Regions from separate parts of the Dyella sp. NPDC103356 genome, predicted to be linked through region 1. Evidence: predicted binding sites of a transcription regulator. Region 1 holds the regulator's gene; each other region holds the start of a gene.
The links. The regulator FliA, encoded in region 1, starts transcription of late flagellar genes. The targets are predictions, from matches to a motif close to TAAAGTTTNNCNNNCNNNGGCCGATAA.
Positions count from the first base shown of each region.

Region 2: the regulator FliA is predicted to act here: its motif matches at 2,076-2,102, upstream of motA (flagellar motor stator protein MotA).
Region 3: the regulator FliA is predicted to act here: its motif matches at 1,931-1,957, upstream of ACZ6WW_RS10355 (methyl-accepting chemotaxis protein).

Region 1 is NZ_JBVJLZ010000012.1:57,173-60,427, reverse strand. Features, by position in the region: gene ACZ6WW_RS21495 (chemotaxis protein CheA) at 1-145, opposite strand, end outside; gene ACZ6WW_RS21490 (protein phosphatase CheZ) at 160-801, opposite strand; gene cheY (chemotaxis response regulator CheY) at 798-1,205, opposite strand; gene ACZ6WW_RS21480 (RNA polymerase sigma factor FliA) at 1,285-2,061, opposite strand; gene ACZ6WW_RS21475 (MinD/ParA family protein) at 2,058-3,017, opposite strand; gene flhF (flagellar biosynthesis protein FlhF) at 3,038-3,255, opposite strand, start outside.
Region 2 is NZ_JBVJLZ010000010.1:10,897-14,151, reverse strand. Features, by position in the region: gene ACZ6WW_RS19550 (hypothetical protein) at 1-332, opposite strand, end outside; gene ACZ6WW_RS19545 (hypothetical protein) at 348-719, opposite strand; gene ACZ6WW_RS19540 (sigma-70 family RNA polymerase sigma factor) at 710-1,339, opposite strand; gene ACZ6WW_RS19535 (DUF2188 domain-containing protein) at 1,640-1,867, opposite strand; gene motA (flagellar motor stator protein MotA) at 2,129-2,983, shown strand; gene motB (flagellar motor protein MotB) at 2,983-3,255, shown strand, end outside.
Region 3 is NZ_JBVJLZ010000004.1:87,519-90,773, reverse strand. Features, by position in the region: gene ACZ6WW_RS10370 (PA0069 family radical SAM protein) at 1-367, opposite strand, end outside; gene ACZ6WW_RS10365 (hypothetical protein) at 493-813, shown strand; gene ACZ6WW_RS10360 (quinone oxidoreductase family protein) at 872-1,840, shown strand; gene ACZ6WW_RS10355 (methyl-accepting chemotaxis protein) at 2,055-3,255, shown strand, end outside.

The DNA.
Region 1 (3,255 bases):
GAAACGCGCGAAAGACTGCATTGAGCAGTTCGGCATCGCGCGGCGACGCTTCCAGCTCAACCAGCTGTTCGCTCAAGCGTTGCAGCAACTCCCTGGCTTCAACCAGGAAGTCATCGCGCAGCTCATCGTCCAAGGGTGAAGACATCCGCTTGAGTTCCTTTAGAAACCGAATTCGCTAAGCAGACGATCGGCCTCGTCCTGGCTGTTGACCTTGGCCGCTGCTGCAGGCGCTTCGCCGCCGGCCAGTGCGCCGGTGAGGCGAACCAGTTCCAGCAGGGACGATTCCACGCTACCGATAAAATGCGCGACCTTCTTGATGCGCTGGCCGGAAAGATCCTGCCAGGACTGCGCCAGCACCATGTCGTTGAGACCGTCACGGCTAGCGGCGGCAAACTCACGTGCCTGACGCGCGAGTACGGCACCGGCTTCGTTCTCGTCGCTCCACGCGAGGATTTCAATCGCGTTGGCTTCCAGCGCTTCGGCCTGCGGACGCATGCGTTCGGCGAAATCGAGGCTGCGATGCGCGGCCTGCGAACTCATTTCCAGTACATCGAGCAGGTTCTTGCGCGCATCGGCGACGCTATCGGGTACGCCCTCCAATGCCAGGTCGCTGCCGAGGCGACGTACCGCTTCGTGCAGGTCGCGCGCCAGCAGGCCCAAGGCGCGGAACAGATGCTGTTCGCGCTGGCGTGCCAGCGCATCGAGCGCCAGTTCGAAATCCGCGCGGTCGGCACTGTTGAGCAGCTGCTGCAGCTCGGTCGGCAAGGCGGTCTCGGAAAGTAGCAACGAAGAAGTGCTCATGCGGTGGCTCCTTGCGCGGCGAGCCGCTCGAAGATTTTGTCGAGTTTTTCTTTCAGCGTGGCCGCGGTGAACGGCTTGACGATGTAGCCGTTCACGCCGGCCTGCGCGGCGGCGATGATCTGGTCGCGGTTGTTTTCCGCCGTCACCATCAGCACCGGCATGCCCTTCAACGAAGGCTCGGCGCGGATCGCGCGCAACAGGTCGATGCCGGTCATGTTGGGCATGTTCCAGTCGGTCACGACCAGGTCGAACGGCATCTCGCGCAGCATCGTCATGGCGTTATTGCCGTCTTCGGCTTCCTGGATCAGCGGGTTGGAGAAACCCAGCTCGACCAGCAGGTTACGCACGATGCGCCGCATGGTGGAAAAGTCGTCGACCACCAGGATTTTCATGTTCTTGTCCAACGGGAGGGCTCCGGCTTGTAGGTTGGGAACGGGGAATAAGGAACAGGGAACGGAGAAGAAGGTTGCGGATAGTTCGAGGTCAGCGGCGGCGCTCCACCCTCCCCGTTCCCCGTTCCCCATTTCCGGCGCCATCGCGCCAACCGGACATCCGCGCCCGCAACCGCACCAGCGCCTGGCCGTGGATCTGACACACGCGCGATTCGGTAACGCCGAGCACGGCGCCGATTTCTTTCAGGTTCAATTCTTGTTCGTAGTACAGCGACATCACTAGTTGTTCGCGTTCGGGCAGACCGGAGATCGAGTCGATCAGGGCCTCGCGCATGCCTTCCTGTTCGACGCGATCCTGCGGCTCCAGGCCATCCTGATCGACTACGTCCAGCGCGGCGCCGCCTTCGTCGTCGTCCGGCGCGGTGAGGCTGAGCAGACGCGCGCTGGTCGCGTCGGCGAGAATCTGGTGGTACTCCTGCGCGGTGATGCCCATGCGCCGGATCACCTCGGCATCGATGGCATCAGCGCCGGTTTCGTTTTCGATCTGACGCACCACTTCGGTGACTTCGCGCAACTTGCGATGCACCGAGCGCGGCGTCCAGTCGGTCTTGCGCAACTCGTCGAGCATGGCGCCGCGGATGCGGATGCCGGCATAGGTCTCGAAGCTGGCCGAGCGATCGGTGGCGTAGTTACGTGCGGCCTCGAGCAGGCCGATCATGCCCGCCTGCACCAGATCGTCCACGTCCACGCTCGACGGCAACCGCCCCATCAGGTGATAGGCGATACGCCGCACCAGAGGCGCGTGCTGGCGCACCATGTCTTCGGTGCTCTCGCGTTGCAGTTGCAGATATTCGGAAGCCACGCTCATCTCGCCCACCCATCCCCTGCCAGGCTTGGCTCCAACGCCGCCTGACCACCAAAGAAGGCAATCCGGTCGTGGTTGGGGTACTCGGGTTCACCCCATGTATCGACCGCACCTGCCAATTGCTTGAATCCCTGTGCCGACCGGCTGCCCGGGGCGGCATCGACCACCGCGCACTGGCGCCGGATCGCCCGGCGCAGGTACTCGTCGTGCGGGATCATCCCCATGAAGTCGAGCGCGACGTCGAGGAACCGGTCGCTGACCCGAGAAAGCTTTTCATACAAGTGCTTAGCCTCGCCGGCATGGCGCACCATATTGGCCACCACGCGGTAGCGGCGTACCCCGAAGTCGCGGCTGAGCACCTTGATCAGGGCGTAGGCATCGGTCAGCGAGGCCGGCTCGTCACAGACCACCAGAATGACGTCGTCGGCCGCGGCCGCGAACATGGCCACGCTGTCGGAGACGCCCGCGGCGGTATCGACCAGCAGGTATTGGGGCGGGCGCACCAGTTCGTCGAAGGCGCGGATCACCGCCGCATGCTCGCCATTGCTCAGCTGGGCCAGGCGCCGCGCGCCCGAACCGGCCGGGATGATCTTCAGGCCATGCGGCGCGGTCACCGCCAGCTCGTCCAGCGTGCAGCTGCCGTCGAGCAGGTGACCGATATGCCGCGACGGCGTCAGGCCGAGCAGCACGTCGACATTGGCCAGCCCCATATCCGCATCGAGCAGCATGGTCTCGTGCCCGGCCATCGACAGCGCCATACCCAGATTCACCGCGACGGTGGATTTGCCCACGCCGCCCTTGCCGCCGGCAATCGTGATCGCGCGAGTGCGCGGCCGCGGCACTGTCGAACTCAAACCCATCGCCTGATCTCCACGCAGATGTTCGCTGGCGTGCGCGTCGCGCGCACGCAGTGCCGCAAGGGCAGGAAACATCTGCCGCAATCCCCACGCCTGATTCATCGCCAAGGTTCCCATGGGGTTCAAGCGCTCGCCAGGCTGAGGCCGAAACGATCGGCCATGGTGGTGTCTTCGGTAGTGCCGCTGGATTTCAGCGCCTGTGCAGCGCGGCAGACCAGCGCACGCGCATCGGCAGCGGCAATGTCTTCGGGCACGCGCTGGCCGTCGGTCACGTAGTCGAGCGGCAGGTGATGGCGGATCAGCGTGGACAAGGCACCGCCAAGATTCGGTGTCTCGTCCA
Region 2 (3,255 bases), on a different contig from region 1:
ACTTTCTTGTCCGTGCCGTCGATGCGCATCCACATGCCGGCCTTGTTTGCACCGCTGGTTTTCAACCAGCCGGAAAGGCGCAACCGTTGGCCGTGATAAGCGTGCGCATCGATCGTTTGCATCATGGTGCCGAAACCACTGGAGTCGCGTTTTGCGCGGATAAAGCCATTGTTGTCGCCAGCATGACGGCTACCCGTCTCGCTACCCATGTCGTAATCTGCGGGCGCCGAGCCGGTCTTGAACCATCCCTGCGGCATGGCGGCGTAGGCGCTCGTGGCCATCGAACCGAGCAGCAGGGCGATAGCGACGATTTTTCCGATGTGGCGTTTCATGATGACTCCGTAGCTTCAGGGCGATGTGTATGGAGGGTGGCGAAGATAGGCAGCGACATCCGATGTCGGCGGGCTAACGTCCATGCCAAGGAGGTAGGCGCGTGAGCTTCCTTCCAGATAACCGGGTGGATGGGTTTCGACATGGCGGGACGATGTGGCGTTGTGCGCTGCGAACGGTTGCGTGATACCCAACCAGATCATCACGCTGGCCGCAGCCGCGATGAGCCAGGGCAGTTGTCGCATCGCGCGCTGCTGGCGGTTGCTGTTCAGGGCGATGCGCAAGATGCGCGCGTCGACCACGACTTCGGGCGCCTCTCTGGCGTGGCGCCGATAATGCGCAATGGCCTCCTCCAGCGACGTGTCGTCGGTGTCCTCGTTCATCGCCATGGCAGCATGACCTCGCGCAAACGCTTCTGCGCATAGCGCAGCCGGCTTTTCACCGTTTCGCGATGGGTACCGGTAGCAAGCGCGATCTCGTCCAGGCTCAGCTCGCCCTCGGCCTTCATCAAAAAAGCCTCGCGTTGCGGCAACGGAAGTTTGCCGATGGCATCGAGCAGTGCCTCACCCAGTGACTGGCTTTGCCATTCGCGCTCCGGTGTGGCTATGGCGTCGTTAGCTGACAGTGGGAGTGCCGTATCGAGATCGTCCGTGGCATTCAAGCCATCAGGCGCATGCCGGGTCAACGCACGCCAGCGATCGGCGGCGCGGCGGTGCGCAATCGAAAAAAGCCAGGTCGCAAACGATGCGGAACTGTCGTAGCTGTCGCGGCTGCGAATGACCGCGATCCAGACTTCCTGAAACACTTCTTCGGCTTCGCTTTCGCGTGTGGACAGGCGCAAGACATAGCGATGCAGCTTTTCCCGATAGCGCTGATAAAGCAGGCGAAACGCCTGGTCATCGCCTTGCCGGTAGCGTTGCATGCAGGCCTCGTCACTCAACGCAACGGCGGCGGCTAGCTCTTTGTCGCCCAAGGCCTCGTTCAACCATCGCCACGGAAGGCCTTCCATGGTGCCCCCCTGGGGCGGTATCCATAAATAGGTGGCTGTCCCCGACATGCTTCCCTTTCCTGAAATCCGATCCTCCATATTCGCTGGAAATCGGGAAAAGGGGTTATTTGCTAAAACTGGAGAGGTAGTGGGCTAGCGTGGGCACGCCAACACTGGAAAACCCCACCTAGTCGTCATCCCGGCGCAGGCCGGGATCCAGTGGCTTCGGTTTTCGGCTTTCGCGATAACCGATCACAAAGTCACTGGATCCCGGCCTGCGCCGGGATGACGATAGGGGAGGTCGAGGCTGCTCAATGCTTTCTAAGTAATCGACTCCAGCGACGTCCGAAACGGCCGCCATAACCCATCGGCCCCTTCGATATTGATAACGACAGACCGATTCTCGATCCGCTGGATGCGCTCGGCCTCATCAGCGGCGAACTGGATCGCATCCTGTCGGCTCGCAAAGGATCGTCGGCGCTCTCGTCCAATCGCTATGGTCCAGTGGGCGCCACGGTCGGGCGCGAAGGGGATATCGATAATCAGCATGGCGGTGTCCTTTCGCGCAAGAGATTGCGGCTGCGACTGCGTACAAAGCGTCGCGGTCGTATAACCATGCTGTTCACATCGATATCAAAACGGATTCGGGGCAGTCCGATTTTGAGCGTAGGCCTGCATCTCGGTGCCCGCGCCAAAAAAGCGTCGCGAGCAAGTTTGCCGTCATATCCCAATGCGCCCTCCGCCGCGATATTTCTCCTCAATTTCACGCCTGCCGGGCCGATACATCCCATAACGGAACGGGGCGGACCCATGTTTGTCATTATTGGATCGATCGTTGTGCTGGTCAGCGTGATTGGCGGCTTTGTGCTGTCCCATGGCAGCCTGCTCGCGCTGTGGCAACCCTATGAGGTGCTCATCATCATCGGTGGTGCGCTGGGGGCCTTTGTGGTCGCCAATCCGCCATCGGTGCTGAAAGCGAGCTTTGCCGGTGTGCTTGGCCTGTTCAAGGGGCCCACCTATGGCAAGCAGGATTATGTCGACCTGCTTTCGCTGCTCTACGATCTGTTCAGCGTCATGCGCAAGGAAGGGCTGCTGGCGTTGGAGGAACATATCGAAGACCCAGCCTCCAGTCCGGTCTTTTCGGCCTATCCGCGGCTGATTCGTGAGCATCATCTGATCGACTTTCTCACCGACTGCCTGCGTTTGATCGTCGGCGGCAATATGAACGCGCACGAGCTCGAAGCGCTGCTCGACGTCGAAATCGAAACGCACCATGCCGAGGCCGAAGCGCCGAGTCTTGCTGTAGCCAAGGTCGCCGATGCCATGCCCGGCTTCGGCATCGTGGCGGCCGTGCTCGGTATCGTCACGACCATGTCGCAGCTCGGTGGGGATACTTCACGCATCGGCGAACACATTGCCGGCGCCCTGGTCGGTACCTTCCTGGGCATCTTGCTCAGCTACGGCTTCATCGGTCCGCTCGCTGCCGCCATGGAGGCGCGCGTGCAGGAAGACGGCCGTGCGTTCGAATGCGTCAAGGTGGCGCTGATGGCCAGCTTGCGCGGTTACAACCCGATGATCGCGGTGGAGTTCGGCCGCAAGTCGCTTTCGTCCAGGACGCGGCCCACATTCCAGAGCCTGGAAGGTCATCTGAAGGCTGCGCGCTGATGAGCGACGATCAGCCGATCATTATCGTCAAGCGACGAAAAAAACCAAAACACGGCCATCATGGCGGTGCATGGAAAGTCGCCTATGCCGACTTCGTCACCGCCATGATGGCGTTCTTCCTCGTCATGTGGATTCTCGGCGTGGGTTCGCGCGAACAAAAAGCCGCGATTGCCGATTACTTCAAGAACCCCTCGATGACGGCGGGCTCCTCCATGCGTGCCGTTCCCGGTGTGATGGGGCCGGGCGGTCCCAGCTCCAGCATGATCAAGCTC
Region 3 (3,255 bases), on a different contig from region 1:
GCTTGGCCAGTTCCAGCCGCAGCACCTCGGCCAGGTTGCTCTTGGCGCGTAGCTTGGTTTCGAAATCGAGCCCGGGCGAGAGATTCAGATAGCTATGCGATGGGCGCGCATAGCAATAGATGCAGCCGTGCTCGCAGCCGCGATACGGGTTCAATGCCTGACTGAAATGGATGTCGGGCGAGTCGTTATGGCTGATGACGCTGCGCGCGCGCTCTTCGGTCACCTCGGTGCGCGGACGCGGCTGGGTGTCGTCCAGCAGGGCGTGTTGCCAGCCATCGTCTTCGGCATGGTGACGGATCGACTCGAAGCGCCCCTCCGGATTGGAGGCAGCGCCTCGGCCTTTGAGGGCGCGAGGAGGCTCGTTCATGGGCTCAGTTTGCGCGCCCGCGGTCTCACCGGCGGAGACATGCCTTGCCCCATCCGAGTTGACGAGATAATAGAAATCATCGACATTACAATATCTTGCGATGGATCGTTCAAGGGAGCAGGGGCGTGAAATTCTGGCTGATACTCGTTGTGCTGGCGGTGCTGATCATCGCGCCAGTCATGTATATGGCCCGCCTCCTGGGCGCCAACAAGGCCGGGCTGGGCTCGGTGGTTTTCGCCATCTTTCTCTGCTCCCTGGTGACCGGGGCGCTTGAGCATCTGCATCTGGCGTCGCCGCTGGAATTTGTCGTCAGCTTTATTGCAGCGACGCTGATCTATCAGTGGATCCTGGCGACGACCTTCAAGAAGGCCGCCATCATCAGCATCGTGTCGACCGCGATCACCACGATAGGCGTCTTGATATTGATGAAGCTGCTGGGTCTCTGACGGCTACGGCAGGGCGCGTGGTGGTCTAATAGTCTGCTCGACGGCATCAGGTCTCCCCATGCACGCACTGATCTTCAACCATTTCGGCGGCCCCGACGTTCTGCATTGGGCCGAGCGGCCCGATCCGGTGCCGGCGCCGCATCAAGCCCTGGTGCGCATGCAGTGTGCGGGGCTGAATTTTGCCGACGTGTATCGCCGTAACGGCAACTATCACTTGAGCGGCGAGGCGCCGTGGATCCTCGGTTACGAAGGCGCCGGCGTTATCGAGCAGGCGGCTGAAGGCGACACTTTGTTCCCGGTCGGCACGCGCGTGGGTTTTGCGGATATGCCGTACGCCAATGCCGAGCTGGTCGCGGTCGATATCGACAAACTGATTCCCCTGCCGGCGGATATCGATGCCGATACGGCGGCTGCGGTTTTGCTGCAGGGGCTGACCGCGCAGTATCTGGTACGCGACAGCTACAGCGTCAAGGCGGGCGATGTCGCGGTAGTTCACGCGGCGGCCGGTGGCGTGGGTTTGTTGTTGACGCAAATGCTCAAGGCGATGGGCGCGAAGGTCGTGGGTATCGCCTCGTCCACGGTCAAGCGTGAGGCCGTGCTCGCTGCCGGCGCGGTGCTGGCGATCGACTATGCCGAGCTGGTATCGGCAGTTCATACCTTGACCGAAGGTCGCGGTGCGGACGTGGTGTACGACTCGGTCGGGCGCACGCTGGGCGACAGTCTCGCGGCAACCCGCATCGGCGGTACCGTGGTGTTCTACGGTATGGCGGCGGGCGATCCCGATCCGGTCGATCCGCGCCTGTTGATGGATCGCTCGCTGACGCTTACCGGCGGCGATCTATGGAACGTGTTGACCAGTGGCTCGATTCGGCGCGAGCGTGCGAACGCGCTGTTCGAGCTGGTGCGCCGGGGCACCGTGCAGCCGCAGATCGCGGCACGTTTCCCGATACGCGACGGCAAGGATGCCCATGCCTTTATCGAGAGCCGGGCGGCCATCGGCAAGGTGCTGCTGACGCTTGCTGGCTGATACGGAGACAGGCGTTTCGCAGGTTTCTACTTGCCGCACAAATTATTGTCTAGGCAGGGAAAACGCCCTGCCATAGGCCAAATGGCCACGTAAAGAATTTCGATCCAGAGCCGTTAACCCCGGTAAGCGACGACCACGAATGATCCATCCGGACCCTTGACGGGGCCTGCATGAGAGGTCGAAAGCGTCGCCGTTATAAGTCACGGGGGAAGCCATGGGTATGTTCAACTGGTTCGGCCGCACCACGCTTAACGCGCGCGTGTGGATGGTGATGCTGACCGTCGCGTTCGGCCTGGGCGCGCTCACGGTTATCGGCGAGATCGAAAGCCGCGACGTGCAGATGGCTGCGCTCGCCGATGGCCTGCATGATCAGGTGCAGAGCGCCATCGCCGTGGCGGAGGGTTATCGCCAGCGCGCTGTCAAAGGCGAGATGAGCGAAGCCGATGCGCGCAAGGCGGCCTTGCGGGACATCCAGTCCATGCGCTGGGACGACGGCGCGGGCTATGTGTTCGCCTTCGACTCGAAGGCGGTGCTGCTGATGCATCCGTTGCGCACCGATGTGGGCGCGAACCTTCATGACGAAGCCGATGCCAATGGATTCCATCACTATGCCGCGATGGCCAGCACCGATCAGGATGCTGGCCATGCAATGACCAGCTATGTGCAAAATATTCCAAAAACCGGCGAGCAGAAGCCGAAGATCAGCTACTCGGAGTGGTACAAGCCCTGGGATATTCACTTCGCTTCCGGCGCCTACTTCGATCATATCGATGCGGCGTTCCACACCGCCCTGATCAAGAGCCTGCTGCGCGCGGCAGGCATCGGCTTTGTCGTGATCATGGTGGTATGGCTGTCGATGCGAAGCATCAAGCGCACAATCGGCGGCGAGCCGGCACAGGCGGTGCACATTGCCACACGTATTGCCGAAGGCGATCTACGCAAGGGCGGTGATGTTGCGTTTCCCGAAGGCAGCCTGCTGGACATGGTCAATCGTATGCGCGAACACCTGTCGGTAATCGTGGCCGATGTGCAGCGCGGCGCCGGCATGGTGACGCTGAACTCGCAACAGCTCGCGCAAGGCAACGATGATCTGTCACAGCGCACGCAGGAGCAGGCATCGAGCCTGGAGGAAACCGCCGCATCGATGGAAGAGATGACCGCGACGGTAAAGCAGAACGCGGAAAATGCCCTGCAAGCCGACCGACTGACGCGTGCCGCACGTGAAAAGGCCGAACGGGGTGGGGCCGTGGCCGAAGAAGTCATGCAGGCCATGGCGAATATCGGCGAGTCCAGCCGCAAGATCGCCGACATCGTCAGTCTCATCGACGAGATCGCCTTCCAGACCAATCTGCTGGCGCTCAATGCCGCGGTCGAGGCGGCGCGTGCGGGCGAGCATGGGCGTGGGTTTGGTGTCG